2 regions of the Lacrimispora sp. genome follow, and region 1 is predicted to be linked to the other one. Evidence: a T-box and tRNA genes for the amino acid it is inferred to sense, from the RefSeq annotation. Region 1 holds a T-box; the other holds one or more tRNA genes.
The links. The T-box of region 1 lies ahead of leuS (leucine--tRNA ligase). A T-box ahead of a tRNA ligase gene usually reads a tRNA of that ligase, here a tRNA-Leu.

Region 1 (16,083 bases):
CCGCCAGGCTCCTCGATCAATTCTCCGTTCAAATATGCCCCTGCAGGCCGATAGCCCTTGGCAGGAGAACGTTCCCCTGTGGCCTTATTAAATGAGAACTCTTCCCCAGGCTTAAGAATCAATCCGTTCAAAGCAGCAGAGGCAAGTTCGATGTTCTTATTCCTTGCGCTGTTCGATGTGGTGGTGGTGGTATAAGTCCCAATCACCTTGTACATCTTTTTCGCCTGAGCTTCTGTGATCTCTGGTGCAACTTCCCTGCCTGTGGCCGGGACAGATGCCTGAAAATTCTTCGCCTTAAGCTGAGCAGTTATATCCGCAGACAGTTTATCCTCATCGATCACTACACCGTTTTGCTCTCCGGAATAAACAAATTCTCCGGTATTTTTGTCAAATCCTGAAATGGAACCGTTTTTTGCAGGAACATTCCATTTTTCTGCAACCGCTTTTACTTCTGATCTGATGTCCTCTTCCATTCCATCCGTATCTAAAGTGTAGCTTTCTTTCGGTTCCCCTTTATATATCTCTTCCAGCAATGCTTCTATCTTGCCGTCCAGAAGATTCTTTACCTGGTATTCATCATCCTTATAGGTGACCTTCATCCCCCATGGGTACTTTTTATCAATGGCTTCTCTGGCTTCTTCTCTCGACATTCCGGTAATCGAAATATCGTCTATCTTCACGTCCTTTTTTAATTCCGTCTCTGAGACCGTTGATGAATTCACTTCAGCCGCCTTTGCTTTATGGCTTCCAATCAATTTAACAACCGCCACAATACTGATCACCGCGACAACAGCCAGAATAATACCCAAAAGTACTTTTGTTATATCGTATTGAGGTCCTCTTTTTCTTTTCTTTCCACGTCTTTGATAAGAACTTCCACGGCTGTAAGACTGGCTTGTCCTGCGGCCTGATGACGACGTGGCCCTTTTACTTTCATTCTGAGCGGAACGGGTTCTTCCTCCGCCTCTTTGTCTGTTATCAACCTGACTCATTTATTTCACCTTTTTACATGATTATGTGGTATTACATTGAGTAGTATACCATACTTTGTGGGAAATGCTATTACGATTTTATGAATTTTCTTAATTAATTCAAGCGTTTTTTTACGCATTTTACATAACGTAAAAAACATGTTACTATAGTGTTACCAATCTATTTCATTTTGGAGGTTTTTATGAATTTTGTCGATTTACATGTTCATTCCAATGCTTCGGATGGCACCTTATCTCCCTCCGAAGTGGTGTCGCTTGCTGTAGAAAAAAAGCTGACCGCCATTGCTCTGACCGACCACGATACTATTGACGGCATTAAAGAAGCGCAGGAGGCTACGTTCGGACTTCCTCTTAAGATCATTCCCGGAATCGAGCTTTCCTGTGTCTATCTTGAAGAAGAGATTCACATTCTGGGACTTTATGTCGATTCTTCTGATCCCTGTTTTTCTTCTGAAATCAAAGAGCTTAAAAAACTTCGGGATAAAAGAAATGTCGAAATAATCCGCCGCTTCAATGAAGCCGATATTTCCATCTCCCTGGAAGAGGTCATGGCCGGTAATCCGGATACCGTCATAACCCGTGCACATTTTGCACGCGTGCTTTTTGAAAAGGGCTACGTAAAAAGCATGGACCAGGCATTTAAAAAATATTTAAATTATGGCGGTCCCTATTGTCCACGGAAAGAAAAAATCACTCCGGAGCACGCCATGAAGATTCTGACGGACAACAATGCGTTCCCGGTTCTGGCTCATCCCTTCCAGTACCACCTGGGTGATAAAAAGACGGATGAACTGGTCTGCTCCTTAAAAGCGCTTGGACTTTTAGGTCTGGAAGTCTATCACTCCTCGAACAATCAATATGAAAGTTCAAAACTAAGAAAACTTGCCAGAAAATACGGTCTTTTCCCCACAGGCGGTTCCGATTTCCATGGAAGCAACAAACCTGATATTGAATTGGGAACCGGCAGAGGCGGACTTCGCATCTCAAGCCTGCTGCTTGATGACATTAAAAAATTTCGACAGCAAACCACACCGTAACAATCAGCCGATTTTCCCCTCATCCATAAAACCGGCCAGCTCAATGGCAAAATAAGTAATAAGGATATTGGCTCCGGCACGGTAAATGCTGACAGCAGATTCGCATATGATTTTTTCTTCATCAATAAATCCCGCCCTGGACGCTGCTTTTATCATGGAATACTCTCCGCTTACGCTGTAGGCTGCTACCGGAATCTCATGCCGGTCCGCCACTTCTCTTATGATATCCAGGTAAGACAGGGCCGGTTTGACCATAATGATATCTGCCCCTTCTGCTGCATCAAGTTCTGCTTCCTTCAATGCCTCTTTTCGGTTATGATAATCCATCTGATAGCTTTTGCGGTCCCCGAAGGCCGGTGCAGAGCCTGCTGCCTCACGAAAAGGGCCATAGAATGCAGAAGCGTATTTCGCAGAATATGCCATGATCGATACCTCAAAAAAGCCAGCTTCATCAAGCGCTTCTCTCATAGAACCGATCCGGCCATCCATCATATCTGACGGTGCTACCATATGGGCTCCTGCTCTGGCATGAGATACGGCTATACGGTTTAAGTATTCAAGGGTCTTGTCATTATCTACGCTTTCTCCGCAAAGAATTCCGCAGTGGCCATGAGAAGTATATTCACACATACAGACATCCGTTATGATATATACAGAAGGATAATTCTCTCTGATATAGCGGATGGTTCTCTGAACAATTCCATTCTCCTCATATGCCTGGCTTCCACAGTCATCTTTATGTGCCGGAATACCAAACAGCAGAACCTTTTCCACTCCTGCATCAACCAGTCTGTCCATAATAACGGAAAGCTGATCCACGCTGTAACGGTACTGTCCTTCCATAGAAGAAATCTCTTCAACAATCCCTTCTCCATCTACTGTAAATAACGGATAGATAAGAGACTCCTTTGACACCCTGGTTTCCCTTACCATCTTTCTCAGGGTATCCGATGTCCGCAGCCTTCTGGGTCTGTATAATAAGTCCATTTGTCTTTACCTCCATTTTATTCCTGTCCTATTATACACCCTCTTTAAGAAGATTCAAGTAGTTCTTGCAGCAACCCGAAAGATTGCTTATAATAGTACTTGTTTCATACCAATTAGAAATGAGGGACTGCTTTATGGAAGAATTCTATCAGGCAATTGAAGAGAGAATCCGCATGACAGGCTATGAAGGCCCTGTAAGCGGGGAAGACATTTACAACGATATCTGTGATGAGATCGATGACAAAGAACCGGGTGCTTACATTTTTATGTCAAAAAAGACGGACGATACCTTTTTCGAATACAAAATCCAGATTTTTGAAGACCAGTTCAACTTAAGTGCTGTCGATATTCATACGCCAAGCAATGTCTATCACGCAGATTTTGATTAAAAAGGATAGTAAAATCCCCCAAAAGGCGAACACAGATTTATGTGTCCGATTTTTGGGGGATTTTTTTATGGCTTGACTGTCTTCCTTTTTGGGGGAGGGTTCTTTTTATTCAGCCTTTTGTTCACGGCTTCCCGAAGAAGAGTATACAATACGGAGCAAACAGGAATGAAGACCAGCATTCCCACGATTCCCATGGTACTGCCGCCGATGGTAACCGCCACCAGCACCCATATGGAAGGAAGACCTACGGAATTACCTACCACATGGGGATAAATCAGATTTCCCTCCAGCTGCTGAAGTACAAAAAATATGATTAAAAAAACAAAGGCATTGAGGGGTTCCACCATCAACATGAGGAATGCTCCTATGGCACAGCCTATGAACGCCCCAAACAGGGGAATCAGGGCGGTAAATGCAATTAATACGCCTATGAGCAGTGCGTATGGCAGCTGAAAGATTGAAAGTACAATAAAGAACATAGTTCCAAGTATAACAGCTTCCAGACATTGGCCCGCAAAGAAGCTTGAAAATGTCTCATAAATGAGATGTAGTATTTCCAGCGTCCGGTCAGTAACCGCTTCCGGAAGATAGGCCCTCATCAGCTTCTTAAACTGTCGTGACAGCGTTTCCTTTTGAAGCAGGATGTAAATGGCAAATACAAAACCAATGAAAAATGTAGTAACACCGCTGATTATGGACATCGCCGCTGATACCGTAGAAGAAAGCACTGTTCCCGCACCAGTTGTTAAAAATTCAACCACCCGGTCCAGAAAGGATTTCCAGTCAATCTGAATGCCGTTGATATAATCTGCCACCTCAGGAAATTGAGCGAACAAAAGCTCTGCTTCTTTCTGTATACTTGTAAGAAAAGCCGGAAAACTGTTTTGCAGGCTTAACAGGGTATCAAACACCTGAGGCATAACTACAAATATTACAAGAACTACGATTCCTACTACAAATATGATTGACAGGCACAGACTTATGGGCCTTAAAAGCCTGCTCTCTTTCTTTAAGGGCAAGAGCTTTTCAATTCTCTGCATCGGCACATGAAAGATAAAAGCCATTACTCCTCCAAACAAAAGAGGGGTCAGGAATCCAAATAATTTTACGGCAAATCCAAACAGGCTGCGGTAATTAAAACCGGCCACAACTGCTACGACTGCAAATACAATCAGCCAGCGAAGCTTTTTAATAGTACTGTCATTTAACTCCATTCTATTCTCCTTTTAATTCTTCCTGAAAGACCTTTTTAATATCCTGCATAAAGGCATGAAAGGTCCCCTGCGCCATCTTTGCACTTCCGCCGCCCCGGCCGTTTAACCGGCTGTTAACCGTCTTACTGAGCTGGCGCATATCCACGGACCTGCTCCCTATGGCATACTGATACATATCCTCTTCTCCAGAGCAGACAAGAACGATGCTCCCTTTGTTCTCTTCATAAAGCATGGTACAAAACTGCCTTAATTCAGCGGGAGCCAGCCCACTTTCAAAAACCAGGAGAGGTTCCTCTGACACCGGGTATTCCATTACCTTTTTTTCAAAAAGCTCTTTAGACAGCTGGTTGAGCCTGCTCTCCTTTTTCAAGCCTTCTTCTTTCAGCTTTTCAACCGCTCCCAGAATTTCATCGGATTTTGCTGACAGAAGAACAGAAATCCCAGATACGGAATTTTGCTTTTTTTGATAATCAAGCAGGGCCATCTTTCCGCACAGCATGGAAATTCTCACTCCGCCTTTATATTTCGTCAGGCCTGTCACCTTTACGATCCCGATCTCTCCCGTATTTGTTACATGAGTTCCGCAGCAGGCGCATACATCTCCTCCCGGAATCTCAATAATGCGGACCTGGCCGCTTAATTCTTTTTTGCTCCTGTAATCCAATACAGATAATTCTTCTTTGGAAGGGCAGGATTCCCGTATGGGGACATTCTCCCATATGATTTTGTTGACCTCTGTTTCTACGGCTTCTATCTGGTCCCATGAAAGAACTCCGTTAAAATCAACGGTTATCTCATCTTTTCCCATATGAAATCCTACGTTATCAAAGCCATAATGCTTATGTACGATTCCTGACAGAAGATGTTCTCCCGAATGGTTCTGCATATGGGAGAACCTTCTCTCCCAGTCAATGATTCCAGTTACCGTACTGCCGGCGAAAACCTGCCTGTCCGTTATATGAACAATTTCTTCCGCCTTTTCCCGAACATCAAGGACTGCCGCTTCTCCCAGCCGTCCCATATCTGACGGCTGTCCGCCGCCCTCCGGATAAAAGGCCGTCCGGTCCAGCACAACTTCATAAAGCCCGTCCTTTCCCGGTCTGCAGTCCAATACCTTAGCTTCAAATGTTTTCACATACGGCTTTTCATAATATAATTTTTCCATCATTTACTCCTCATTTTCCTGTTGTTACTAATTATACACAACAATTGGATAAGTTCAATCATAACAAATCTAAAATTTTACGAAAAAATGTGGAAACAGTGGCAAGCTGATATTCATACACTTACATTGTAAACAAATTATTTGGAGGAACCAATATGAGTGATCTGGCAGCAACTAACTGTGGATGCGGATGTGACGGAGGAAATAGTGGATGTGGCAATATTATTTGGCTTATCCTGATCCTTTGCTGCTGCGGCGGTAACGGTTTCGGCGGTAACAGTTGTGGCGGATGTGGTGGCAATGATGGATGCGGTAGTTGGATTTGGATCATCCTTCTTCTTTGCTGCTGCGGCGGTAACGGTTTTGGTGGCGGAAATAACTTCTGCTGCTAAACACGAACATAAAATGAGGCCCGGTCCTTTTTCAGGACCGGGCCTCATTTTTATCCATCAGCGGCTTTGACCGTTTTCTTTCCCTGGCCTCTGAAAAGGGCCCTGGCTGTTGCCTCCTTTACCGGTATTCCGGTTCTGTTTCCGATTCATGCATTCATCATCAATTTCATATACAGCATTTCCATCTATAATTAATCGGCTTCTCATATCTATATCACTCTCCTGTAATACTAATATATGCAGCTGCATATATTGTCAACAAGAAAAGTAAGGATCTTAAACCATGAATAATAATGAAGAAAACATCCGCGCAAATGATCTGGACTCCCTCATCGGTGATAACCACCTTCAAATGATGAAGGCTGCCCTGCCTTATATGAACGTTACCCAGCAGCGTTTTATATCTACCTTCGTTAAATTCAACGAGCTGCAGCGTACCATAAACCTATTTGAAGAGGGAGAGGTAGCTGCCATGGGAATCTGTTCGGCCGGCAACAGACAATCGCCCGACTCCCCTCTTGAAATGCTGAATACCATCAAGCCCTATGCCAATCAGGCGGAGCAGGACCTCATAGATCTTTTCATCAACTTCTTCCAGGGATTTAAGCTGGCCGGAGCCTATCAGGAACCGGTTCCCAGTTCTACTGTCCCGGTGCAGGCGCAGGCGCAATCTGATGGACAAAACAAAACCGAAGGGCAGAATAAATCCCAGAATACCCGCCGTCAAAATAATCCGCTGGGACGGATGCCTTTTGAACAACTGAAAAATTTCATGCCTCCGGAACAGCAATCCAGGCTTGAAACCATGCAGCTTATGATGTCTGCCATGCAGCAGATGAATTAACCAGAAGAAAGGAAGGAAACAAATCTATGAATTCCAACTGGAAACAAGATCCAAGGCTCAAAAAAATGAATCCAAAAAAAATCTCCATGCTGACTGAATTTGCCGCCAAAGTAGAATCTACTCCAAAGGACCAGCTTATGACCACCCTTTTATCCTTAAATGCGGAGGCCAGCCAGAAAGGCATCCAGTTTAACGACGAAGAAACAGACCTGCTTATCTCCATCATGAGCGCCAATATGAGCCCTGCCGAAAAAAGCCGTCTAGATACCATTCGAATGCTTTCAAAGAATATGATGAGACGCAATAAAAAATAATGCAATTGCTGTATTATTTTTCAGAACTTGCCTTGCGGATGCGTTTCTTTAAAAACATCAGCAAGGCGATACCCCCGGCTGCAAGAATGAAAACTCCGATCATGGAGGTGGCAAACCCAACTTTATGCACAATAGCTTCCCAGTTATTCCCGGCTGCAGCCCCCAGATTTACAAGCAGAAGGTTCCAGAAAAAGGAACCAATGGCCGTGAAAATAATAAAAGCAAATAAGTTCATCCTGGCTGTACCGGCCGGCAATGAAATCAGACATCTTAAAACAGGAACACATCTGCAGAACAAAACGGAATATTTCCCTTTCTTTTGAAACCAGTCTGCAGATTTATAGATGTCTTCTTTTTTAAAACCAAGAAGCCTTCCGAGCTTTGTATCAACAAGAGCCGCAAGCCTGTCCTCCGACAGAAACCTGCCGACTCCATAAAGCAAAAGAGAGCCGATCACAGATAAAACAGTCGCGCCAATAACTACCCCGGTTATGGTCATAGCAGACTGGGCGGTCATTAATCCTGCAAAGGTAAGCACCAGTTCTGAGGGAATAAAAGGGAAAACATTCTCAAGTATTACAAAAAACATGATTGCAAGATAACCATACTGATTCATTGCCTGTATTATGAATTGATCCATTTTTAATGCCTTTCTGAATTTATGTAATATCACCAGCAGAATACATACATTTCTTCATACCCGCAAATAAGGACATTAGCAGCCATAGTGACAGGCCATAATGTCCTTACTTGCCTATTTCAAACGTAAAACTTGATGATTATTTGCAGACGATATTTACGATTCTTCCAGGAACATAAATTTCCTTCACAATCGTTCCTGTTATTTTATCAGGAATCAGTTCTTTTCCTGCACGAATGGCATCTTCTTTTGATACATCTGCCGGGAGGGTGACAACTGCTCTTGTTTTTCCATTGACCTGGACTGCAATTTCAATCTCATCATCCTTCATGGCTTCCTGGTCACATTCCGGCCACTGGGCATGGAAGACGGAATCTTCTTCCCCAAGCTGGTGCCATAATTCTTCTCCAACATGAGGCGCAAATGGAGCAAGAAGAATCACAAAGGTCTTAAGCGTTTCCTTATCAATACCTCCTGTCTTCTTTGCAAGCTCAATAAATTTATTGTTGTATTCCATAAAGCCGGAAATTACCGTATTCAAATTGAACTGATTAAAACGCTGGTCAATATCAAATATCAGCTTATTGCGCAGACGGATCATCTCTTTGGTCGCTTCTACATCCTTGCCGCAGCTTTCTGATACCAGGTTCCAGAAACGGTTTAAGAACCGGCTGACGCCTTCGATTCCTCTGTCATCCCATTCTGCATCAAGTTCCGGCGGCCCTACGAAAAGCTCATACATACGAAGGGAATCACAGCCGTAATCACGGACGAGATCGTCAGGGGAAACCACATTTCCCTTAGACTTGCTCATTTTGATTCCGTTCTTTCCGGTAATCATTCCCTGGTTGAACAGCTTAACAAACGGTTCGTCAAAATCCACAACTCCGATATCATTTAAAAACTTGGTATAGAAACGGGAATACAGAAGGTGAAGCACTGCATGCTCCACGCCGCCGATATACATATCTACCGGAAGATATTTGTCTGCTTTTTCTCTGGATACCAGTTCCTTTTCATTATGGCTGTCTACATAGCGCAGAAAATACCAGGAAGAGCCAGCCCACTGGGGCATGGTATTGGTCTCTCTCTTTGCAGGTGCACCGCACTGGGGGCAGGTAGTATTTACCCAGTCACTGATGTCCGCAAGAGGGGATTCTCCCGTTCCGGTGGGCTGATAGCTTTCCACCTCCGGCAGCGTCAAGGGAAGCTGATCTTCCGGAACCGGAACATTGCCGCAGTGAGGACAATGAATGATCGGAATGGGTTCGCCCCAGTAACGCTGTCTGGAAAACACCCAGTCACGAAGCTTATAGTTTTCCGTCTTTTTGCCCATCCCCATTTTTTCAATCATGGCAGGTGCTTCTTTTTTAAGAACAGAGGATTCCATGCCATTCCACTCACCGGAATTAATCATGATACCGCTTGCATCGGTATAAGCCTCTGTCAGGTGTTCAATTTCTTTCCCATCCTTTGCGATGACCTGGATAATCGGAATGTGGAACTTGGTTGCAAATTCAAAGTCTCTGTCATCATGAGCAGGTACACACATAATAGCTCCGGTACCGTAATCGGCCAGAACATAATCAGAAAGCCAGATCGGTACTTTTGCTCCGTTTAAAGGGTTTATTGCATAGCTTCCGGTAAAAACACCGGTCTTTTCTTTATCCTGAAGGCGGTCTACGTTGGATTTCATGGAAGAATCATAAATATATTTATCAACCGCTTCCTTATTCTCCGGGGTTGCAAGGGAGGCCGCAAGGCTGTGCTCCGGCGCAAGGACCATAAAGGTGGCACCATGCAGGGTATCCGGTCTGGTTGTATAAACTGTAATTACATCGTCTTTGCCGTCTACTTTAAAGTTTACCTCAGCACCATAGGATTTTCCGATCCAGTCCGTCTGCATCTTCTTCACCTTTTCCGGCCAGTCAAGCTTATCAAGATCGTTTAACAGTCTGTCCGCATATGCAGTGATTTTTAACATCCACTGTCTTAAATTCTTCTTTGTTACTGCAGTGCCGCAGCGCTCACAGCACCCGTTTACCACTTCTTCGTTGGCTAAACCGGTCTTACAGGAAGGGCACCAGTTAATAGGAAATTCCTTTTCATAAGCAAGACCCTTTTTAAACATCTGTACAAAGATCCATTGCGTCCATTTGTAAAATTCAGGGTCTGTGGTATTGACTTCCATATCCCAGTCATAAACAGCGGATATCTCATTGATCTGGCGTTTGATGTTGGATACGTTTTCTGCTGTGGATTTTGCAGGATGAACTCCCATCTTGATGGCATAATTCTCAGCCGGAAGGCCAAAGGCATCCCAACCCATGGGATGAATCACATAATGGCCTTTTAATATCTGATACCGGCTCCATACATCAGAGATCACATAGCCTCTCCAGTGTCCTACATGAAGACCGCTTCCTGACGGATATGGAAACATATCCAGACAGTAATATTTTGGTTTCTTTCCATCATTCACATTGATGGGATTCTTTGCCCAGTTCTCACGCCATTTCTTCTCAATGGCACTGTGGTTATAAGATGCTGCCATAAAAATTTCCTCCTTTAGAAAGGGATTTCCCTTAATTCAGATGCACACGGTTAAAACAAGAAAGAATCCCGCAAGCGGAATTTCTCCGCCTGCGGCGGGTCGCCTTGGCGACATGAAACCTTACCGCCGCAGTGCGATCCTCCCGGAGGGTTTTTACCGTATAGGATGAACTCTATCCTATACGATAAAAAAAGCGCCTCAAGCCATCAAAGGACAGCTATAGAGACGCAGGATCTACCGCGTGGTACCACTCTATTTCATACATTGCTCGTATGCTCTCAATCGGATATCAAATTCATATCCGCCCGCTGTAACGGTCAGGTCTCCGGCAATACCTACACAAAAGTCATAGACTTCCTTCGGTACGCTACTCATAGGCCAGTTCAGCCGCCTTCCCCAACCGGCTTTCACCAACCGCCGGCTCTCTGCATGTCTCAGACTGCTTACTACTCCTAATCACAGTATTTTTGCTAACTGTTAATGTAACATAACTGGAGAAATGTGTCAACTGCATTTTACGAAATCTCCGAAATAACAAAGGTTGCGGCAGATACCAGGAAAAAGAAGATCATTCCGAAATTTAAAAACAGTACTTTAAATGCGCCCCTTCCCCATGCTTCATAATCTCCCGGCTGAAACACCAGATTCTTTCTGTTCTGCAGAAACAAAACAATTCCGGCAATCACCGCGCTGAGCATAAGGATTCCGTATACACCAAGCAGCCAGGGCACATTCTGAACCTTTAATCCCACCATAGAACCAAGGAAATTGATAATCATGTGAAATACTATGGTATAACGAAGTCTGCCCGTCTGTATGTAAATATATGCAAATACAGCACCAATAATAAAAGCATAAAAAAACTGATAAAAATTCCCGTGGCAAAGGCCGAAAATAAAACCGGAAACAACGATGGCTGCTTTATCACCATAAAGCCTGATTCTGTCAATGATCACCTTCCGGAAAATAATCTCCTCACAAATTGGAGCCATCACCACCATTGTGAGAAAAATTGCCCAGCCGCTCAGTCCGTTTAAAATCTGTTCCACCGGATTTATCATAGGCTTCCCCTGCAGAGCGGATACCAGCCTCATCAGCATCTGACCGATAACATTCCCAAGGTATAACCCACTGATGCAGACAAGAAAACCGGCAAACAGCAATTTACCACTGGTTCTTCTTGCAACGGGTTTGCATATAACAGGCATATCCCGGACAATCAGATACGTAACAATACCACCCACCACGTAGTTAGCCAGTGATGTGAACAATACATACCAGTCTCCTATGGATACAGTAACATCAATAAAAGACAGTGCTGCAATTAAAGTTCCGATCCCAAGCTGTAAAACAAGAGTCACAGCCAGAAATGCACCGTAACCGATCCCCACTCTGGTAAATGCCCTCCTTATCATTCTTTTGTCTTCCACCATGGTCTTACCTCCTGCCAATTTGTACCAGTTTATCACAGATTGGATAAAAGCGCAATTCTTCTCCTGCTGCATCCCAATTCAATAAAGCTCCGGCCAGACATCGGATTATGCCTGGCCGGAGCTTTATCAAAGAATATTATTTACAATTATATATAATTTTATCCCACGATCTTATCAATCTTAGAGGCCCGTTCTTCCACTTCTTTTTTCTGGATATCTCCAGGAGCCAGTTCATAACGGCTGAACTCATATTCATATGTTCCCATTCCTCCTGTCATGGAACGGAGATCCGTATTGTAGCCATAAAGCTCCGACATGGGGATATCCGCTTCAATTACCTGTTTTCCGTGATGGTCGGAATTCATTCCAAGCACGCGGCCTCTCCGCCGGTTTAAATCTCCCATGATATCGCCCGTAAATTTATCCGGAACCCGTACTTTAAGGGAAGCGATCGGCTCAAGAAGGACCGGACTGGCTTCCATAAATCCCTTTTTAAATGCCAGGGTAGCTGCCATCTTAAATGCCAGTTCCGAAGAATCTACCGGATGATAAGACCCATCGATTAATGTTGCCTTTATTCCAACAACCGGATAGGCCGCCAGAGGACCTTTTAAGACACATTCGGCAATTCCTTTTTCAACTGCCGGAAAATAGTTTCTTGGCACCGCTCCCCCAAAGACATTTTCTTCAAAAATATAGGAGGTCTCCAAATCACCGGAAGGCTCAAAGACCATCTTTACATCCCCGTACTGTCCGTGTCCTCCTGACTGCTTTTTATATTTCCCCTGAACCTCCACCTTTTTCCGAATGGTCTCACGGAAAGCGATCTTGGGCTTGCTCAGCTCGATTTCTACTTTATAGCGGTTTAAAAGCTTGCTGACCACCACCTCCAGCTGCTGGTCCCCAATGGCATATAAAAGTGACTGGCGGTTTTCCGTATCATTCACCGCCTTTAAGGTCCAGTCCTCTTCCATCAGCTTTGCAATGGCATTGGAAACCTTGTCGTCATCTCCTTTTGATTTTGTTTTGTATCTCATATAAGTATAGGGGGTGGAAATCTCCGGCTTATGGTAAACGATGGGGGCAGAACGAAGGGCTATGGTATCACCGGTCTGAGTCACATTGAGCTTTGAAACAGCTCCGATATCTCCGGCTCTTAATTCCGGCACTTCAATGGCTTCCTTGCCTCTTAACAGGTAAAGCCTGCCCACCTTTTCTTCTGCATCTTTGTTCACGTTAAAAATCACAGAATCAGGTTTTAATGTTCCGGTACAGATTTTCAGCAAAGAATATTTGCCGATGAAAGGGTCTACAATGGTCTTGAACACACGGGCCGACAAAGAGACATTATCGTTATATTTGGCAGTGAACCGTTCTCCTGTGGAGATATCCACCCCGATGCATTCGTAATGGTCCGGGGACGGAAAATACTTATCGATGGCCTGAAGCACCATCTTTGCCCCCTGGGCATTCAGTCCGGACCCCAGCATGACCGGAACGATGTTGCCTTCAATGACATGCTCTCTGAGCGCAGAGGATATCTCGTCCAAAGTAAACGTTTCTCCTGAAAAATACCGTTCCATATATTCTTCGCTGGTCTCTGCCACCGCTTCCATTAAAGCCTCACGGGCAATTCCCAGATTTTTCTGACTGTATTCAGGGATCTCACATTCTTCGTAATCGCTGTTGACGGTAAAACGCCGTCCTGCCATCTTGACCACATTGACAAATCCCACAAACGTTTCATTTTCACGAATAGGAAGATGGAACGGTGCAATTTTTCTTCCAAACTCTTTTTCCAGCTTAAGCAAAAGTTCACGAAAGCTTGCCTGGTCGTCATCCATGTTGGTTACAAAGAAAAGTCTGGGAAGCTTGTACTTTTCACACAGTTCCCATGCCTTATAAGTCCCAACTTCAATGCCGGCCTTGCAATTTACCACAATGATAGCTGCGTCCGCCACGCTGATGGCCTCTTCGACTTCTCCTACAAAATCAAAATACCCGGGAGTATCAAGCAAATTGACCTTAATCGGCCCCTCTTCTCCTTCATACTCCAAAGGAATCAAAGAAGTGGAGATAGAAAACTGTCTCTTTATCTCTTCTTTGTCATAATCGCTGATGGTATTGCCATCGGTCACTTTTCCCATTCTGCCAATGGCTCCGGTCACAAACGCCATTGCTTCTGCAAGGGTAGTTTTGCCGGCGCTCCCGTGCCCGAGTAAGGCAACGTTGCGGATCTGTTTGGTTCCATACACGTTCATAAGCATTCCTCCTGTTCCGTATTAAAGTCTATGATAATATTTTACTAAAAATGTCGTATAATTGCAAGTATATCATACAATTTGTACAAATATATTTCGACATTTTTCTTTTTCTCCAAAAAAAAGAGGGCAAGGCCCTCTTTGCATACTTAATCCGTTTCATAAAAACTTTCATCCAGCTTCCCGCTTGCTTCAAAATAGTAATATGTCTGTGCAATATAAGCCGGGCCCGTGACCATATGTCCGTCTTTTTCAAAATAATACCAGTCATCCCCTACCTGCTGCCAGCCGGTCACCATGTAGCCTTCCGAATCAAAATAATACCATACATCTTCCACCGCTCCAAAGCAGCCTTTTGCATAAGAACCGTCACTGTTTCTGTATCTCCAGCCGTCCAGCTCCTGCTGCCAGCCAAACGTATTGATCCCTGGTTTTGTCTGAGCCATTGCTTCCATATGCACAGAAGTTCCGGGCATAAATGCCGGGGCAGCAGCCCCAAGCAGGCTGCAGGCACTATAGACAGCCAGTCTTTTCCATATTTTTCTCATCACTTACCCTCCATGTGTTTTATAATCAAATCAGAAACCTTTTCCCTTGCCTCCTGAAACCATGCATCCTCTGGTTTGATATAGAGAAGATACCGGATCTTTCCAAGAAGGGAAAAAAGATAACGCTGTTCTTCTTCCGAGTCTTTTCCTGCTCTCCCTGTCATTTTTAAATGGGATTTCACCCCGAATTTCAGGCAGTAATAGACTTCCTGCCGCACCTTTCTGCGGTAATCAGCAGATGCCTGCACCTTTTCATTTACCACGATTCCTGTGACTGATTGCCTCCTGTGGCAGGAAAGCACCCTTGTTTTCTCTTCATTCAGGAAAAATCCCATTGCATTTAAAAAGCCTTCGGCCTTGCGTATGACAGGTCCCGGAAGGAAATCACCGGAAAAGGTCATATCGTCGCAATATCTGCTGTATGATATGCCCCGTTTGGCACACCATCGTTTCATATACTCATCAAAAGGCTTCATGACCAGATTGGAAATGGCAGGTGAAGTCGGTGCTCCCTGAGGCAGAAATTCCTGACAGCAGCACAAGGCGGTCAGCATAGTTCCCACCGGCAGAGGGAAATATTTAAGAGGAAATGCACTTTTTAAAACCATGGGAAAAGAAATAGTCCCGAAAAAGTCTTTTATATCCAGCTTTAAAACCAGCCGTTTTCCAGTATGGACCGAAGCGTTCTTTAACACAGAAGCTCCTTTTTGATAGGCCTGGGCACAGGTTGAAACCTCAAACCCGGATAGAATATGATGCAGAATATTCTTTTGTATATGTTTAAGCAGATCATCAGGAACCATTAATATTCTCCGGTCCCCGTTTTTCTTCGGAATCCGAATGACATTATAATGACGCTCCGTATGATTGCTGACTGCATAGAGACATGCAATCACCTTCTCATCCGGCCATTCCTCCCCGAACAGGCGAAAAGACAACAGCATGTCCCGGCAGTGTACAGGCATACAGTATTTCCAAAGATCTGGCTGATACATCGGCATACCCCCTCACTCTATCTGAAATCCGTCAAAGAAACAGCAGAAGCAATACAATAATGATACCGTAAGATGCGAAGATGTACCAGCAGCATGCGTCACGCACATGCAATGTGCAGAAGTACCTCGCAGCAGATTGCGGTCTTTTCCTATACGTTAAATATCCAGACAGCGACTCGCTGTCCTGCGGCTGTAAAACCGACAATACTATTGCTTCTGCTGTCATAACAGATATTCTACCATAAGGATGAGATTTATACCACTAATTTCAAGGGAAAAGCCCAAAAGCAATCATTCACTTTAAAGTTTTAAACTTTA
Region 2 (16,083 bases), on a different contig from region 1:
CAAGAAATTCATCAATCAGGCCGATATTGATAAAGCGTTTGTTAAGGTCGGCATCGGAGCCGAGAAAAAGAGCAAAATCATAACCGAAAAGGAAAAGAAGATCACTGCTTATCATGAAGCAGGTCACGCCATTCTTTTCCATCTTCTTCCGGACCAGGGACCGGTTCATACCATTTCCATTATTCCAACGGGAATGAGTGCTGCCGGCTATACCATGCCATTGCCGGAGAATGATCATATGTTCAACACCAGAGGAAAGATGCTGCAGGATATTATGGTGGATTTAGGCGGCAGGATCGCAGAGGAAATCATCTTCGGTGATATTACCACCGGAGCATCACAGGATATTAAGCAGGCCACAGCGCTGGCCCGCGCCATGGTGACCCAGTACGGCATGTCCGAGCAGGTGGGCATGATCAATTATGATAATGACGGTGATGAAGTCTTCATTGGACGGGATCTGGCCCATACAAAGAATTACGGCGGCCAGGTGGCCAACACCATTGACAATGAAGTAAAACGAATCATTGATGAGTGCTATGAGAAGGCAAAAGAGATCATCTTGAAACATGAAGATGTACTTCATGCCTGCTGTAAGCTGCTTATGGAAAAAGAAAAAATCGGCCAGCAGGAATTTGAAAGTCTGTTCTCTGCTCCAGCAGAAGTGATATAAGCTTCTGAAGGCTTAATGAAGATAGAAGTGCAGAGTCGGGTAAAATGTCTATGTTTTTGCCTGTGATTCTGCACTTTTTTGTAACCTGTCAAAGGGCTGGGGAAATGTGCATAAAAAATCATATTGAAAAAAATGATGTTTGTGCACACTTATTTTGCAGAGCATGGTATATTTATAAACGTAAACCCCCCCAATACATTATATAGTTTTTGCTACACCCCATAAGAAACGAAATACCTTCTCCGAAAAACGGTCAGCTACCCCGCTGACCGTTTTTTCTATCTGTTTATTGGAAAAAGGCGGGTTGTATATTTAAGATCAATCAGATAAAATAGAATTTATAGAAGCAGAGAAAGGAAATGGAGATCCTATGTGTTTTCAGTCAGAAGCGTTAAACACAGAAGCGTTATTTACCGATGAGACAGAGAATTTCCGTTTTCCGGCAGAGCCGGCGAAGGGAGAAGAAGTGCGGTTTCTTTTCCGTACGGCAAGGAATGATGCGGATTGGGTTTATTTTATAGAAAAAGGAAGTGACCGTGAGGCAGCCATGGAAAAAGCCGGATCCGATGGGCTGTTTGATTATTATGAATACAAAATAGTGGTTGGAGCTGATCCGGTTTTTTATTTCTTTCGGATAGAAAAGGGAGCAGAACGCTGGTATTACAACCGTCTGGGGCCTTGTAAGGAACCTTTGGCCTCCTGTTATTTCCGTGTGGTTCCGGGCTTTTCTGTGCCGGACTGGGCGAAGGGGGCGGTGATGTATCAGATTTTTGTGGACCGCTTTCGCAATGGAGATGAGAAAAATGATGTGACTGACCGGGAATATATCTACATCGGAAAGCCGGTTACTCATGCGGGAGACTGGAGGGAATATCCGCAGCAGATGGATGTGGGACATTTTTACGGCGGAGATCTGCAGGGGATATGGGATAAGTTTGATTATTTAAAGGCCCTCGGAGTTGACGTGATCTATTTGAACCCTGTTTTTGTCTCACCCTCCAATCATAAATATGACTGCCAGGACTATGACCATATCGATCCCCATTACGGAGTGATCGTAACGGATGGAGGCGAGGCGGTAGATCCGAAAGCCGAAGATAACCGGAATGCTGCGAAATATATGATCCGCACCACAGAAAAGGAAAATCTGGAAGCCAGCGACCTGTTTTTTGTCCGGTTTGTGGAGGAACTGCACAAAAGGGGGATGAAAGTCATTCTCGATGGAGTATTCAACCACTGCGGATCCTTTCATAAATGGCTTGATGGGGAACGGATCTATGAAATGTCGGGAAATTATGCGCCTGGGGCATATGTGTCAGAGAACAGCCCCTACCGCTCCTTTTTTAAATTTTCCGACGGCCGGGGCTGGCCTTATAATGATTCCTACGAAGGCTGGTGGGGCCATTCGACCCTTCCAAAGCTTAATTATGAAGAATCCCCGGCCTTATATGAGGATGTTCTTCGTATTGCAGGAAAATGGGTGTCTGCGCCTTATCATGCAGATGGCTGGAGGCTTGATGTGGCAGCGGATTTAGGCCACAGCAGCCAGTATAACCATGACTTTTGGAGAGCCTTTCGAAAAACGGTAAAAGAGGCGAATCCAGAGGCTCTTATTCTGGCAGAGCATTATGGAGATCCGTCTGCCTGGCTGAATGGAGATCAGTGGGATACGGTCATGAACTATGATGCCTTTATGGAGCCGGTCAGCTGGTTTTTGACCGGAATGGAAAAGCACAGCGATGAAAGCAGTCCGGCTCTGTTTGGAGACGGAGAACGTTTTTTTAAGTCCATGAACGAACACATGAGCCGCATGATGACCGGTTCCCTTTTTGCTGCGATGAATGAATTATCAAACCATGACCATTCCCGTTTTCTTACCAGAACCAACAGAAAAGTGGGGCGGTCGTCTACCCTGGGACCGGAAGCTGCCTCTGAGGACATCCATTATGGAATCTTTCGGGAAGGTGTCATGATCCAGATGACCTGGCCGGGGGCGCCCACCATTTATTACGGTGATGAAGCCGGTGTATGCGGCTTTACGGATCCTGATAACCGGAGAACCTATCCCTGGGGCGATGAAAACTTTGAACTCATTGAATTCCACCGGTATATGACTGCCCTTCATCACCGGCTGCCTGCGCTCCGGCTGGGGTCCTTAAAGCAGCTTTTGGCTGAAAAGCACCTGATTTCCTATGGGAGGTTTTATAAAGACAGTATCTGTGCCGTTGCGGTGAATCACTGTCAGGGAGAACGAGATGTGGAAATACCGGTATGGCAGCTGGGGGTAAGGGACGGGGAGACGATGACAAGGCATATGTTTACCTTTGGCAGCGGCTACAATGCAGGAGAAGTTCCCTATGAAGTAAATGACGGCCGGATAACCGTTCGGATGCCGGAAACGAGTGCGGTTCTGCTGTCCGCAGATCGGATTGAAAAGTTATAAATTTTGCAAAAAACCCTTGATTTTTGCTTGTCCGTATGATAAAATAACAGACGCTTGTTAATAAAGCATGGGCGGATTCCCGAGTGGCCAAAGGGGGCAGACTGTAAATCTGTTATCGACGATTTCGAAGGTTCGAATCCTTCTCCGCCCACTCCATATAACGGCAGGTGACTGCGATTATATATGAGAATGCCGGCGTGGCGGAACTGGCAGACGCACAGGACTTAAAATCCTGCGGGACTTACCTCCCGTACCGGTTCGATTCCGGTCGCCGGCATTTAGGGTGAAGATATCTATCATTATTTGATGGGTATCTTTTTTTGTTGGAATGACAGCGCATAGGCACCATGGCCCAGCCTGAAAAACTGTATGCATGACTGTAAAAATTGTGTAAATTGTGAGTAAAGTTTGAAAAACTGCTGTAAAAAGATGGTAAATACGCTATAACTATCTGAAAACGGTCCGATATACAGATTGGATCCTTATGATCTTTAGGGATTTTAAAGCACAAATCATATATTGGAGGTTCGTAAAAGATGAGCAGACGCCGAACGGGAATTAAAAAGGAATTGGTCATGTTTACCATAAGCTGTATTACCTGCATTGTATTTTTACTGTCTGTAAGCTCCATTTATCTTATCTATGATACGGCTCATAAATCACTGGCTATGAGTCTTGAGGAAACGTCGGAACTGGTTTCAGAAAAAATCACGCAGCAGTTAAAGGAGTATTCTATCATAGCGGAGTCCATCGCGCTGTATGAGAAAGGAAATGCAGAACGGGGAGGTAACATCGGCATTTTCCTGAACATTTCCAGCTCCCAATACGGGCTGAATAAGATCGACATTATTTCCTCTGATGGAAAATCCGTTGCGAACGGGAAAGCCTATGATGATAATATTGCATACCAGCAGGCAAAAAGCGGGACTCCGTTCTTATCAGATCCGATCATTGGAAAGGATTCTGTCTCCTTTCAGTATGCCTATCCATTTGGGGACATTGTGGTGATTCTTGAATTTCCTTACTCTGTGTTTGAAAACATCATTGCTGATGCAAAGCTGGGAACTACGGGAAGTACTTACATATTGGACCGCAATGGAGCAAAGGTGGCAAGCGATGACTTTGCTCTTGTGATGGCAAAACAAAACAGCGTGGAAGATGCAAAAACAAATCCGAAGACATACGGTGAGATTGCGGAACTTGAAACGGCGATGATTCAGGGAGAAACTGGTTTTCGCTTTTATGAGGAAGGCGGAAAAAAGAAAATCGGTTCCTTTACGCCCATCAAAGGCACCAACGGCTGGTCGGTCAATGTAACGGCTCTTCAATCGGAATTTATGTCCGGAATAAAAGTGTCTGTAGTCAGTGCGATTGTTCTGGGACTTCTTTCTCTTGTATTTGGTGTTCTTGCGGTTTTAAGAATTATAAACCGGATTACCAGACCCATTGGAAATGTAGTAGATTCTCTTAAACGGCTTTCCGGCGGAGATCTGAATATGGAACTGACCATTGAAAGAAATGATGAGATCGGGAGTATCGCAGAAAAGATCAATGAGATGGCTTTTAAATATAAGGAGATCATTCAGGATATCTCCTGTTACCTGCAGGAGGTTTCTTACGGAAACCTGGCAGTTCAAAGCAGATGTGAATATCCGGGAGAGTTTAACAGCATCCGGACGACCATGGAATCCATTTCCCTGCGTTTGAGTGAGACTCTTAAAAGTGTTCAGCTGACAGCAGAAGAGGTCAACAGCGGAGCAGAACAGGTAAACGGTGCTTCCCAGGCCCTTGCTTCGGGAAGCGAAGAACAGGCAGTTGCAGTTGAGGAACTGAATTCTTCCATACAGGCAGTATACCTGCAGGCGGAAAAAAACGTGGAATATGTGCGCATGGCCTCCGCTTATACCAGCCAGTCCGGGAAGAAAGTTGATGCGGGCAACCAGCACATGGAAAGTCTTCAGGCGGCAATCGATGAGGTGAGCTTATCTTCCCAAAAGATATCCAACATTACTAAGATCATTGAAGACATCGCGTTCCAGACCAATATCCTGGCCTTAAATGCTGCCGTGGAAGCAGCCAGGGCGGGTGGCTTTGGTAAGGGGTTTGCTGTTGTAGCCGGAGAGGTCAGGAACCTGGCGGAAAAGTCCGCAGAGGCGGCAAAACAGACGTCTGAGCTGATTGAACAATCCGTAAAGGCAGTTTCAGAAGGTAAGAGACTGACTGGGGAAACCGGACGAGTCTTTCAGGAAATTGCAGGACAGTCCGTTCAGGTGGAACAGGCCATGAAGGAGGTAGAGGCTTCCTCCATGGAGCAGGTGCGGGCCATCGATCAGATCAATCAGGGCTTATCCCAGGTCTCTGCAGTTATTCAGGCCAATGCAGCCACGGCCGAGGAAAGCTCCTCTGCCGGGGAAAAGCTGGAAGAACAGGCGCGCATCCTGCAGATGGAGGTTGAAAAGTTTAAGCTTTGCAATGGACCGGTTGAAGAAGAGACGGAGGAGACAGAAGAAACTGATCAGGAGTTAGAATGAGACGGGTTCCTTTTTGTATTTTGTATTCTGAGTTATTTTTATTATAAATTCCCGGTTTTTAACTCATACTAACAAAAAATGAAAAGAGGGAAATCTATGAACGCAGATGCCGAATTACTGGATTTCATTTATCAGAATTCTGAGATGGGTGTAAAAACCGTGAAACAGCTTTTATCCATGACAGATAATAAACCCTTTCAGGAGCATTTAGATGCAGAACTTAAGGAATATAGTCAGGTTCATGAAAAAGCAAGGGAGCTATTAAACCTACATGGACGAAAGGCAAAGGATGCCGGGGCATTGGAAACGATGATGGCCTATCTGGCCATTGACATGAAGACTCTTAAGGATAAGTCTGTTTCTCATATGGCAGAGATGCTGATTCAGGGAGGAACCATGGGGATCATTGACTGCAACAAGCGGATCCGGCAGTATGAAGGAGAAGCAGATAAGGACATTCTTGCGCTTATGAAGGAGCTGCTGAAAGTGGAAGAGGATCATATAGAACGCCTAAAGAAGATGCTTTGACCGCCTGTTCAGGGAAGGGCGCAAAATTACAGGGGAAAAAAGGAGCTTATGCATCACAGAGAAAATTAAAATTCTCTTGAAGCATAAACTCCTTTTTCTTAAGCCTCTGTTTTCCAGAATCCGTGAAGATTGCAGTAAGCATAAGCGGTTTGGGGAGAATCGCCTTCCTCTAGAGTGAAATGGGCAACCGGTTCGCAGCCATCGCCTGAATTCACCCTCATCACACAGCCGGCAGCCGTATAAAGGCATACCCAGGTGATGCTGTGTTCTTCGGACATAGGGTGGAATACACTTCCCACTTTTACGGTTACGTGATTTCCGTCGGTTTCTATGACAGGAGCATGTTTTTCGGCTGCCCCGTCAGAGGTGTTTGGCTCAAGAATGTCAAATGGTTTTAAGCTGTCTGGGATTGCGGCATTCGGGGTCCCTAAAATGGCTTCCAGAATGATGTTGCGGTTTTGGTCTGTCATAAATACAGGTTCGTTTTTCATGAGGCTCCTCCAATCTTGTTGATATCATTTATCAGAATTCCCAAATAGAGGCAGAAACATAACACCAACTTTTTCCATTCCCCTTGACTGGGGCCGGTATTTTCTCAATGACTGAGGTCATGTCATTTTTTTCTCCAGTTTATTAAGTTCTGGATAAATATGGCTGGTCATGCTGCCATAAAAAAGAAAACCGGATGCTGTGAGGAAGTGACATTGGGAAAACCCTCCATTTTAAATAGGGTCAAAGAAATAATAATCCTTTTTATTATATTTTTTACATAATTTAGAAAACTTCCCTTGACAAGAAGAAGGAAATCCTGTAAAATAACTCATGTTCCAACCGGTTGGCCCAGATAGCTCAGTTGGTAGAGCAGAGGACTGAAAATCCTCGTGTCGCTGGTTCGATTCCGGCTCTGGGCATTGTGCCTTTTGCACATTTGAAATACGTTTTAAAATTCCTTGCGGGTGTAGTTCAATGGTAGAACACTAGCCTTCCAAGCTAGATACGTGGGTTCGATTCCCATCACCCGCTTTAAGTGTGGCAAGCCAAGATAGATGATGCATTCTTCTGTTTTGGCTTGTTTTTTATCATATATGCGGACATATAAACTAATATTTGGAGGAAACCATGAAACGGAATTTTTTATTTTCTCAAATTGGGTACAACTATTTACCTGCCACAGATATAGAAAGCGCGATTCAATGGTATGAGAAGTATTTAGAACTGAAACTCGTGGATAAATTCGAGGACAGAGGCTCGATGATCGCCATTATGCATTATCCTCATAAACACGCCATTGCACTGGTTCTGATAGAGACCAGGGAGCGTTGTCCGCTGTCTATTATAAGGAATGGTTTACCCCATCCCGTATTTACCATGAATTGTCCCGATATTGAATATACCCATCAGCAGTTGAAGGAACGCCACATAGAAGTTCAGGATATTCATTCCCTTGGAGATGGGGAAGCAAAATATTTCTACTTCAAAGATAACCAGGGTAATTTGCTTGAAGCGGCCTGGTCCAAATGGGATCCGGCGGATGAGTTAAAGGAAGGTTTCTTGAAGTGAACATAGTTTGAAGACAAAAGCAAGACTTTCACCGATAACCTCGGAATATAGATAAGCCGGCACCAGGATGCGAATCCCGGTGCCGTTTTTTTGTCCGGCAAGGGGAGATACAGGTTTTGATTCTTCCGGGCCGGTAATGTTTGTGTATAAATCGATTCTGTGGGTATTCTAAGTTTGTAAGTACCTGTTTGTAGTATGAAAAAAGAAAGGAAGACCATATGAAGATGAAATTACTGAAAGTCATGGCAGTAGCGGTAAATTTGTTTGCATTATATGTATTGACGATGGCAGCATATTTGACGTTGGAATTTATCAAATCCCAGCCAACGGTTGAAATGAAAGGGAATGGAGAACTGGCCGGAATAGAAGCCGTGAAGTGATTTAAAAAGGAATCTTTATATCGCCCAGACATTGAGGAGACAGAAATGTCTGGGCGTGTCTAATAAGACGGGCAATAATAGTTTGGGTAAAAAGAATAAAATTATACATTGTGTGATACGTGGAAAAAAGGATGAATTTTATTCTGAATAATTATCACGAGACAAGAACATGCAGCGTAAACTGTATGAAAGGTATAGTTAAATCCCTTTAAATATTCTTATCTCCCTGCGGCTGCTTTGCAAAAAAGGCAGAACAGCCGGTTCATACCTGATTCTTTTCTGAAACACCCGTCGACTGATCATTGACGGGTGTTTTTCATAAAGCTATTTGGCAATATACATGGATTCAGGCGTCCACTGCACGCTGACGATCTGGTAAAAGCCGGAGCCCATAATGCCGTCCTGCACATAGCAGGCGGGGAAAACAGCAGCAAGGGGGAGCAGGAGAGCCTGTTTGTTCACCAGCTGTACCGAGGCTTCTTTTAATAATCTCTTTTTCTCGTCCAGATCCTTTGCAGCCAGTGCACCAAACAGCGCATCCTCATATTCTTTTGGATGGGCCATCATGTTTAAGTAGTTAAGGCCCTTGGAGGAATACAGGCGGATGTAGTTGTTGGTGAAATCCATTTTGGAAGCACCGGCACCGGTGATCAGACCGCCGTCATAGATTCCTTCTGCTTTCTGGGAGTTAAAGTCAGCCAGCTCAATGGTCTTGATATCCGCCTTGATGCCGATTTCTGCCAGGGAAGCCTGAAGGAGTACGGCAATGTTGTTATTGGTGGCAATGGTGCTGATCGTGGTTTGAAAGCCGTTTGGATAACCGGCGTCAGCCAGCATTTTTTTTGCAAGTTCCGTATCATACTCGATAAAGTCAATGTCTTCGTCATAAGACCAGGCCCCCGGAGTGCCGAACTGTGTGATTGCAGAACCTCTTCCGCCCGTAAGAGAATGGGCGTAGCCCTCCCAGTCAATGGCATGCATCACGGCCATTCGGACATTCAAATCGTAAAACGGCGAGGACTTGTCACCGCTGCAGAACATCACATATTTGATCTGACCCAGGTCGGGGGCTTCCTGTGCAATGTTCTGGTATTTTCCGTCAAGCTGTGAAATAATGGTGGAATCGTTGGTTGCAAGAAGATCGATCTCACCGTTCATAAATGCGGAAAGCTGAGCGGTTGTATCGGTAATGTAGGAGATGGTCAGTTCATCAAGATAAGGCTGGCCCTCGATCCAGTAATTTTCATTTTTTACATATTTGGTGTAAGAGCCTTTGACATATTCTGAAATGACAAAGGGGCCGGTTCCAACGGGATTGATGGCAGCCCAGTCTTCCCCGTTTTCTTCAAATGCGGTTGGGCAGTATACAAATACTTCGCCAAGGACCGTATCCCAGTTATTCTGCCAGGTATCGTAGGTGAGAACCACGGTATAGTCATCTTTTGCCTCATAAGAGACGGGATTTCCTAATTCTGCTTTCTTTCCTCCCTCCATCATCTTGTCAAAATTCCAAATCAGCGCTTCTGCATTAAAATCCGTTCCGTCGCTGAACTTAATATTCTTCTTTAAGGTTACGGTACAGGTCAGTGTCTCCGGGTCAGGTGAAATGTTCTCTGCCAGCCAGCTGGAAGTATTGCCTTCTGCATCCATACGCCCCAGAGATTCAATGGCCGGAGCTGCGGAAGCTCTGTCACCGGTGGAAGCGGAGAATGGAAGAAAGAAGGTGGTCGGTGCATCCGGATAGCAGATGGTTACGCTTCCTCCGTAACTGATTTCCCCTTTTGCTTCTGCGGAAGTTTCTGCGGTTGTTTTTTCAGCTCCGTCTGTGACGGCGGCAGGTGTTCCCCCGGTTTGTTTTTGTCCGCTGCATCCGCTTAGACTTCCCACGATTAAAGCGGTAATTAACGGAAATGCCCATATTTTTTTCAATTGTATTTCCTCCTTTATAGACTTGCCTCTGCAGGATGGTTTTATGAAGAAGCAAAGAATGTGTTGTACCCTTAATGTACCTGAATTATGTGGGATTTGCATTATACCGCCAATACAATAATAATAAAATTAATTGTTTTAACAACACATATTCCGATGTAGCTTAAATGTGTTGTTTGTTTTAATATTATAGGAGGAGTTATTTTTGGAGTTGTTATGCAATATCACAGGCGACTCTTCCCGAGAATGGGAAACTGTGACAGGACACGACGAAAACGGCATAGAATGGCATCAGAATCGGAGGTATACAAAATGATAAATGTAGAACTTGCCCGCGATTATGTGGCAAAAATTCACCGGCAGCTTGGTATTACCATTAATATTACGAACGAAAAAGGAATTATCATTGCCAGCGGCATTCCTTCTCATGTTGGTGACTTTCACCTGGTCGCGTATGAGTTGATTAAGAGTAAAACGTTCATAAAGATTATTGAGACACCGACCGACGGGCTGATTGGGGTTTCGGAAGGAGTCAATTTACTTTTGCTTCACCGCATGGAACCGATCGGTGCGGTGGGGATCTTAGGCAACAGCGACGACATCATGCCCATAGCCAAGATGGCAAAGCTGACCATCGAGTCCTTTTTCTTTAAAAACCAGACCAGTCAGGCGGACTTAATTGAATCACAGACCATCAGCAGGCTTCGGGATGCCCTTTTGTTTGAGCAGCCCATTAATCCCACACGAATCTTTCAATTGGCTACGGAAGTCGGTATACGGGACAATGTATACCGGGCTGCAATCATGATCCATACCACCGGAGATAACGCAAAGGAAGCCATTCAGTATCTTTACCAGGGGTACAGCAGTTCTCAAAAACAGCCCCAGGATATCCTGTTTCCCATGGATGGACAGCATCTGGTACTAATTAAGTCCTTTCGTAAATTTGAACCCGCTTTTTTTCGGGACAGCATGATGGAATTAAGTGAATACTTTATGGGGCTGCTAAAAGAAAAACGGTTTTTTGAGGATTCGGTCAAGCTGTAGTTATACTATACCATTCCGGCAGACTCCCTGATCCATTACAGGAATTCCTACAGCTGTTTGAAGTGGCTGGAGGATTACGTTCATTTCCGGACAGAGACGCTTTACTTTATCAACGATTACTTAATCGAGTATATGACAGGCTGTATCAGCCCCGATCTTTTAAGCCCTCTCTTTGAAAGTTACCGGAATGTCATTGACAACTATCTGGATAAAGAGCTGTTTCATACTACGGCTGCGGCATTGGCTTCTACTAATATGAGTCCGGCAGAGGCGGCAAAGGAATTGTTTGTACATAAGAATACGGTTCTTGCCCGCACCAGAAAATTCAAAGAGATCCTGGGGCTGCAGCCTTTAAGCAGTTCCAAGGATACCATTCTATTGCTGGCCCTTGACAGTTATTTGTCAAAGTGATTTTTCCGGAGAAAAGAAAGGTGTCTTATGAAAACAATAATTCAGGCACTTTATGTATTCCCGGCATAATGCAAATAAAAACAGAGTTTTATATAATCTTGCCATAGGGGTTAAAAATCAGAATGAAGTTGAAAGGGGGAAATACAATGGGCAGATACATTTTAAAACGTCTGGGGCAGACGGCAATCGTCTTGATCATACTGTCGTTTATTATTTTTATGCTCATATCCATGCTGCCGGGGGATCCGGTTTATGCCATGCTTGGCGGGGAGATATCAGAAGAAACCTATCAACGCTGGTATTACGCATTGAATCTGGACAAACCGGTGGTTGTCCGGTATTTTCTATGGCTGTGGGATGCCATCCGGCTGGATTTCGGCACATCCGCAAGCTATCATAAGTCAGTCACTGAGGTATTGGGAGATCATGTACCCGTAACCTTATACTTTTCCCTGTTATCCTTTTTTATCAGCATTCCGCTGGGCATCATTACCGGAATCTTAAGTGCGGTCTACCGGGGGAAAAAGATTGATACCATTGTGACCATGGGAGCAAATATCACCTGCTGTCTTCCCCAGTTCTGGCTGAGCGTATTGTTTCTGTACATATTTTCCATGAAGCTTGGCTGGTTTCCGTCCTTTGGATTCACCTCTCCGCTGGTGGATTTCACAAAAAGCATCCGTCAGACCATACTGCCGCTCACCTGTCTGACTCTGGGAGGAATCGCATCTATTACCAGGCAGACAAGATCCAGTATGCTTGAAGTAATCCGTCAGGATTATGTAAGAACGGCAAGGTCCAAGGGGCTTGCGGAGCGAAAGGTCATCTATGTCCATGCGCTGAAAAATGCGCTGATTCCTGTCATCACCCTGATGGGGCTGCGGCTTGGCATGCTGATCGGCGGTTCCATGTTTGTGGAGTCTGTGTTTAACATTCCAGGAGTGGGGACCTTATTTGTCACATCCATTCAGGCACAGGATATTCCGTTAATTCAGGCCTGTGTCTTGTTGATTGCGCTGGTATCCAGCGTTGTAAATGTAATTACGGATATTGTATATGCCGTTGTGGATCCGAGAATCCGTCTGAGCTAGGAGGAGGTGTTACCATGGAAGTGAATGCAGCAGCAATAAAAAATAAGGGATTGGAAAAGAGCAGGAAAAAGGAGCAATGGCGGAAATTTTTTAAGGTCCTGTTTGGCAGAAAGATCGTGCTGGTCAGTTTTATCGGAGTCATGATATTTGTGTTCATCGCGGTCTTTGCCCCGCTACTGGTTCCTCATGATCCCAATAAGACAAATCTGATGGACAGCTTAAAAAAACCGGGCCTGGAATATCTGTTTGGCACGGATAACTCCGGACGGGATGTTCTAAGCCGGGTCATTTATGGAACCCGTATTTCTCTGGTCGTAGGCGTTCTGGCGGTTATGATCGCATGTGCCATCGGAACATTTTTCGGAATGGCAGCAGGTTTTTTTGGAGGAGCCGTGGATGATGTGATCAACAGGGTCAGCGAGGCCATCCGCTCCATTCCGCAGATCGTCTTTGCCATGGCGCTCTGCGCAGTTCTTGGCGGAGGAATCATTAATCTGTCCATCGTACTTGGAATCTCCAATATGGCGATTTACATACGAATGATGCGGGGGCAGGTCTTATCAATTAAGGAAACCGATTACATCATGGCGGGAAAATTACAGGGGAACGGAAACTTTCGGCTGATGTTCCGGCATATTCTTCCAAACAGCATCTCACCGATTATCGTTACCATGACCCAGCAGGTCGGCCAGACCATTCTGGCAGAGGCGGGGCTCAGCTTTCTGGGACTTGGAATCAGTCAGCCTACAGCTTCCTGGGGAAGCATTGTCAGCGACGGAAGAAGCTTTCTTTTGCAGAACCCCACATTTTCCATTGCGCCCGGTATCTGCATTGCGCTGCTGGTAATCTTTTTAAATACACTTGGTGACGGCGTCCGGGATGCATTGGATCCGAGACTCAGAGGGGAAATCTGACAGGGGGTAGGCGAAATGAACCATCTATTAGAAGTGAATAATATACGGACTTGTTTTTTGACCGATGGGGCCAGGGTGCGTGCGGTGGACGGCGTATCTCTCCATCTGGACAGAGGCGAGGTGATTGGAATTGTAGGAGAATCAGGGAGCGGAAAATCCGTAACCATGATGAGCGTGCTTCAGCTGATTGGAGCGCCGGGAACGATCGAAGGCGGAGAGGTTCGCCTGGAGGGGGTGGAAAAGAACCTGCTGGATTACGGAGCGAACAGCACCCAGATGAGGGATGTGAGAGGCGGAAGAATCAGCATGATCTTTCAGGAACCAATGACGTCTTTAAATCCGGTTCTTACCATCGGATACCAGATACAGGAAAATATTATGCTTCATTTGAAGCTCGATAAGGAAAACGCAAAGAAACGCACCATTGAAATGCTGAAGATGGTAAAGATCCCCGATGCCGAACAGCGGTTTCATTACTATCCGCAGCAGTTTTCCGGAGGTATGAGACAGAGGATCATGATTGCCATGGCCATGTCCTCCAAACCGGATATATTGATTGCAGATGAAGCCACCACAGCGCTTGATGTGACCACTCAGGCCCAGCTTCTTGAGATGATCCGGGACATTGCAAAGGAAACGAAAACCGCAGTCATCATTGTGACCCATAACCTTGGCATTGTCGCCAGGTTCTCAGAACGGATCTATGTGATGTATTCCGGAAATGTGATGGAAACTGCCGGTACCGCCAGCATATTCAAACGTCCCTGCCATCCTTATACCAGAAGCCTGCTGCGGGCAATTCCAAGGCTTGATGACTTAAAGGACCGTGTGCTGGTGCCCATTGACGGACTTCCCCCAAACCCGGCCATGCGCCCGGAATACTGTCCCTTTTATGACCGGTGCGAGTATCGCATGGATAAGTGCAAAGAGAGCAGAAAGCCGGGGCTTATAGAGGTGAAAAAGGATCACTGGGCGGCCTGCTGTCTGACAGAGGAAGAACTGGAAGCAAAAGAAGAGGAGATCCGTAAAAAGCCAAAGAAGGCGGCACCGGTACGGAATCTCAGCCAGAAGAACTGTCTGGAAATTGAGAATGTAAGAAAATATTTTCCCATATACAAAGGAGTCATGAGGAAAAAAATAGGGGAAGTAAAGGCCATTGAAGACATAACCTTCCACTTGAGAAAGGGAGAGACCCTGGGCATCGTGGGAGAATCCGGCTGCGGAAAAACCACCATGGCAAGGTGTATCATGCGGGTCTATAAACCGGAGGAGGGGAAAATCCTTTTTGACGGAACGGATATCGCTTCCTTCAATGACAGGCAGCTAAAGCCTTACCGCCCAAGGATCGCCATGATCTTTCAGGATCCTTTTTCTTCCCTTGATCCCAGACAGACGGCAGGTTCCATTGTAGGAGAATCTTTAAAGCTATCCAAAAAGTACAGGGAGGCGGAAAGGTACGAAGAGCGGGTCGATGAGCTGTTCCGGATCGTTGGTCTGGATCCTGCATTAAAGGACAGAGTCCCTCACGAGTTTTCCGGAGGGCAGAGACAGCGCATCGGCATTGCCAGAGCCCTGTCCTCGGAGCCGGATATCATTATCTGCGACGAACCGATTTCTGCCCTGGACGTATCCATTCAGGCTCAGATCATCAATCTTTTGGAGGAGCTCCAGGCAAAGCTTGGCATCAGCTATTTGTTTATTGCTCACGATCTGGCGGTGGTAAAGCACATCAGTGACCGGATCTTAGTGATGTATCTGGGGAGGGTGGTAGAAATTGCTGATTGTGAAGATTTATACAATCATACCCTTCATCCGTACACAAAGGCACTGCTGTCGGCGGTGCCGGTGGCAGATCCAGAGGTGGAATCAGCAAGAGAGCGGGTTCCCATTCAGGGAGAGGTGCCAAGCATCGTAAACCGGCCCAGAGGCTGTCCCTTCCATGACCGCTGCAGCCAGGCCATGGACCGCTGCAAAAATGAAGTTCCAAAACTAAAAGAAGCTGGAAACAGGCATGAAGTCGCCTGCTTCTTATACGAAAACTAAAACCAAGACCAGGAGGTTCCTATGAATAAAAATACCATAAAAGTACAGATTCCGATTGTGTCCGATTATACGGATGAACAGCTTCTTTTTGCCAAGCAGATGGGACTGAATAACGTATTTGTAATGTTTAAGGATGAACACAGCAATTATGACTTTGTCATGAGATTTATGGAGCGGTGTGCCAAATATGACTTAACGGTAAATGATGCCGGAAACGTCAACATGTATAAGCATCCTTCCATTCACCTTGGCCGGCCGGACCGGGATGAGTGGATCGGAAAATATAACGATTTTAACCGGGTCCTGGGGAAAGCCGGAATCCGGGTGGGCTATGTGACCTGGGACCAGGGACGGGTATCCACCACTGAATTTGCAGTAGGAAAGCATACGAGAGGTGCGGTGGGAAGACTGGTGGATATGGAAGAATTGAACCGCCGTCCCCTTACCTTTGACCGGGAATATGAGAAAGAAGAAATGTGGGCGAATTTCAAGTATTTTATGGACCGGGTTCTGCCTGTATGTGAAGAAGCGGA

Region 2: it has a tRNA-Leu gene. The T-box ahead of leuS (leucine--tRNA ligase) is inferred to sense a tRNA for this amino acid. The anticodon was not compared.

The regions. Positions count from the first base shown of each region.
Region 1 is NZ_JBKVXF010000001.1:694,724-710,806, forward strand. Features, by position in the region: gene ACLTWA_RS03475 (VanW family protein) at 1-992, opposite strand, end outside; gene ACLTWA_RS03480 (PHP domain-containing protein) at 1,175-2,029, shown strand; gene hemB (porphobilinogen synthase) at 2,033-3,016, opposite strand; gene ACLTWA_RS03490 (hypothetical protein) at 3,151-3,405, shown strand; gene ACLTWA_RS03495 (AI-2E family transporter) at 3,471-4,619, opposite strand; gene ACLTWA_RS03500 (alanyl-tRNA editing protein) at 4,621-5,784, opposite strand; gene ACLTWA_RS03505 (chorion class high-cysteine HCB protein 13) at 5,940-6,176, shown strand; gene ACLTWA_RS03510 (hypothetical protein) at 6,234-6,383, opposite strand; gene ACLTWA_RS03515 (hypothetical protein) at 6,460-7,020, shown strand; gene ACLTWA_RS03520 (hypothetical protein) at 7,047-7,334, shown strand; gene ACLTWA_RS03525 (DedA family protein) at 7,348-7,974, opposite strand; gene leuS (leucine--tRNA ligase) at 8,114-10,528, opposite strand; T-box leader at 10,747-10,997, opposite strand; gene ACLTWA_RS03535 (CPBP family intramembrane glutamic endopeptidase) at 11,044-11,961, opposite strand; gene ACLTWA_RS03540 (elongation factor G) at 12,120-14,222, opposite strand; gene ACLTWA_RS03545 (hypothetical protein) at 14,372-14,770, opposite strand; gene ACLTWA_RS03550 (reverse transcriptase family protein) at 14,770-15,765, opposite strand.
Region 2 is NZ_JBKVXF010000005.1:10,851-26,933, reverse strand. Features, by position in the region: gene ftsH (ATP-dependent zinc metalloprotease FtsH) at 1-673, shown strand, start outside; gene ACLTWA_RS15755 (glycoside hydrolase family 13 protein) at 1,044-3,116, shown strand; tRNA gene ACLTWA_RS15750 (tRNA-Tyr) at 3,186-3,267, shown strand; tRNA gene ACLTWA_RS15745 (tRNA-Leu) at 3,308-3,393, shown strand; gene ACLTWA_RS15740 (methyl-accepting chemotaxis protein) at 3,653-5,647, shown strand; gene ACLTWA_RS15735 (hypothetical protein) at 5,744-6,175, shown strand; gene ACLTWA_RS15730 (desulfoferrodoxin family protein) at 6,274-6,666, opposite strand; tRNA gene ACLTWA_RS15725 (tRNA-Phe) at 7,014-7,086, shown strand; tRNA gene ACLTWA_RS15720 (tRNA-Gly) at 7,128-7,198, shown strand; gene ACLTWA_RS15715 (VOC family protein) at 7,295-7,735, shown strand; gene ACLTWA_RS15710 (hypothetical protein) at 7,954-8,115, shown strand; gene ACLTWA_RS15705 (ABC transporter substrate-binding protein) at 8,440-10,044, opposite strand; gene ACLTWA_RS15700 (sugar diacid recognition domain-containing protein) at 10,357-11,091, shown strand; gene ACLTWA_RS15695 (helix-turn-helix domain-containing protein) at 11,149-11,502, shown strand; gene ACLTWA_RS15690 (ABC transporter permease) at 11,649-12,593, shown strand; gene ACLTWA_RS15685 (ABC transporter permease) at 12,608-13,507, shown strand; partial or broken gene ACLTWA_RS15680 (ABC transporter ATP-binding protein) at 13,523-14,500, shown strand; gene ACLTWA_RS15675 (ABC transporter ATP-binding protein) at 14,528-15,550, shown strand; gene ACLTWA_RS15670 (mannonate dehydratase) at 15,572-16,083, shown strand, end outside.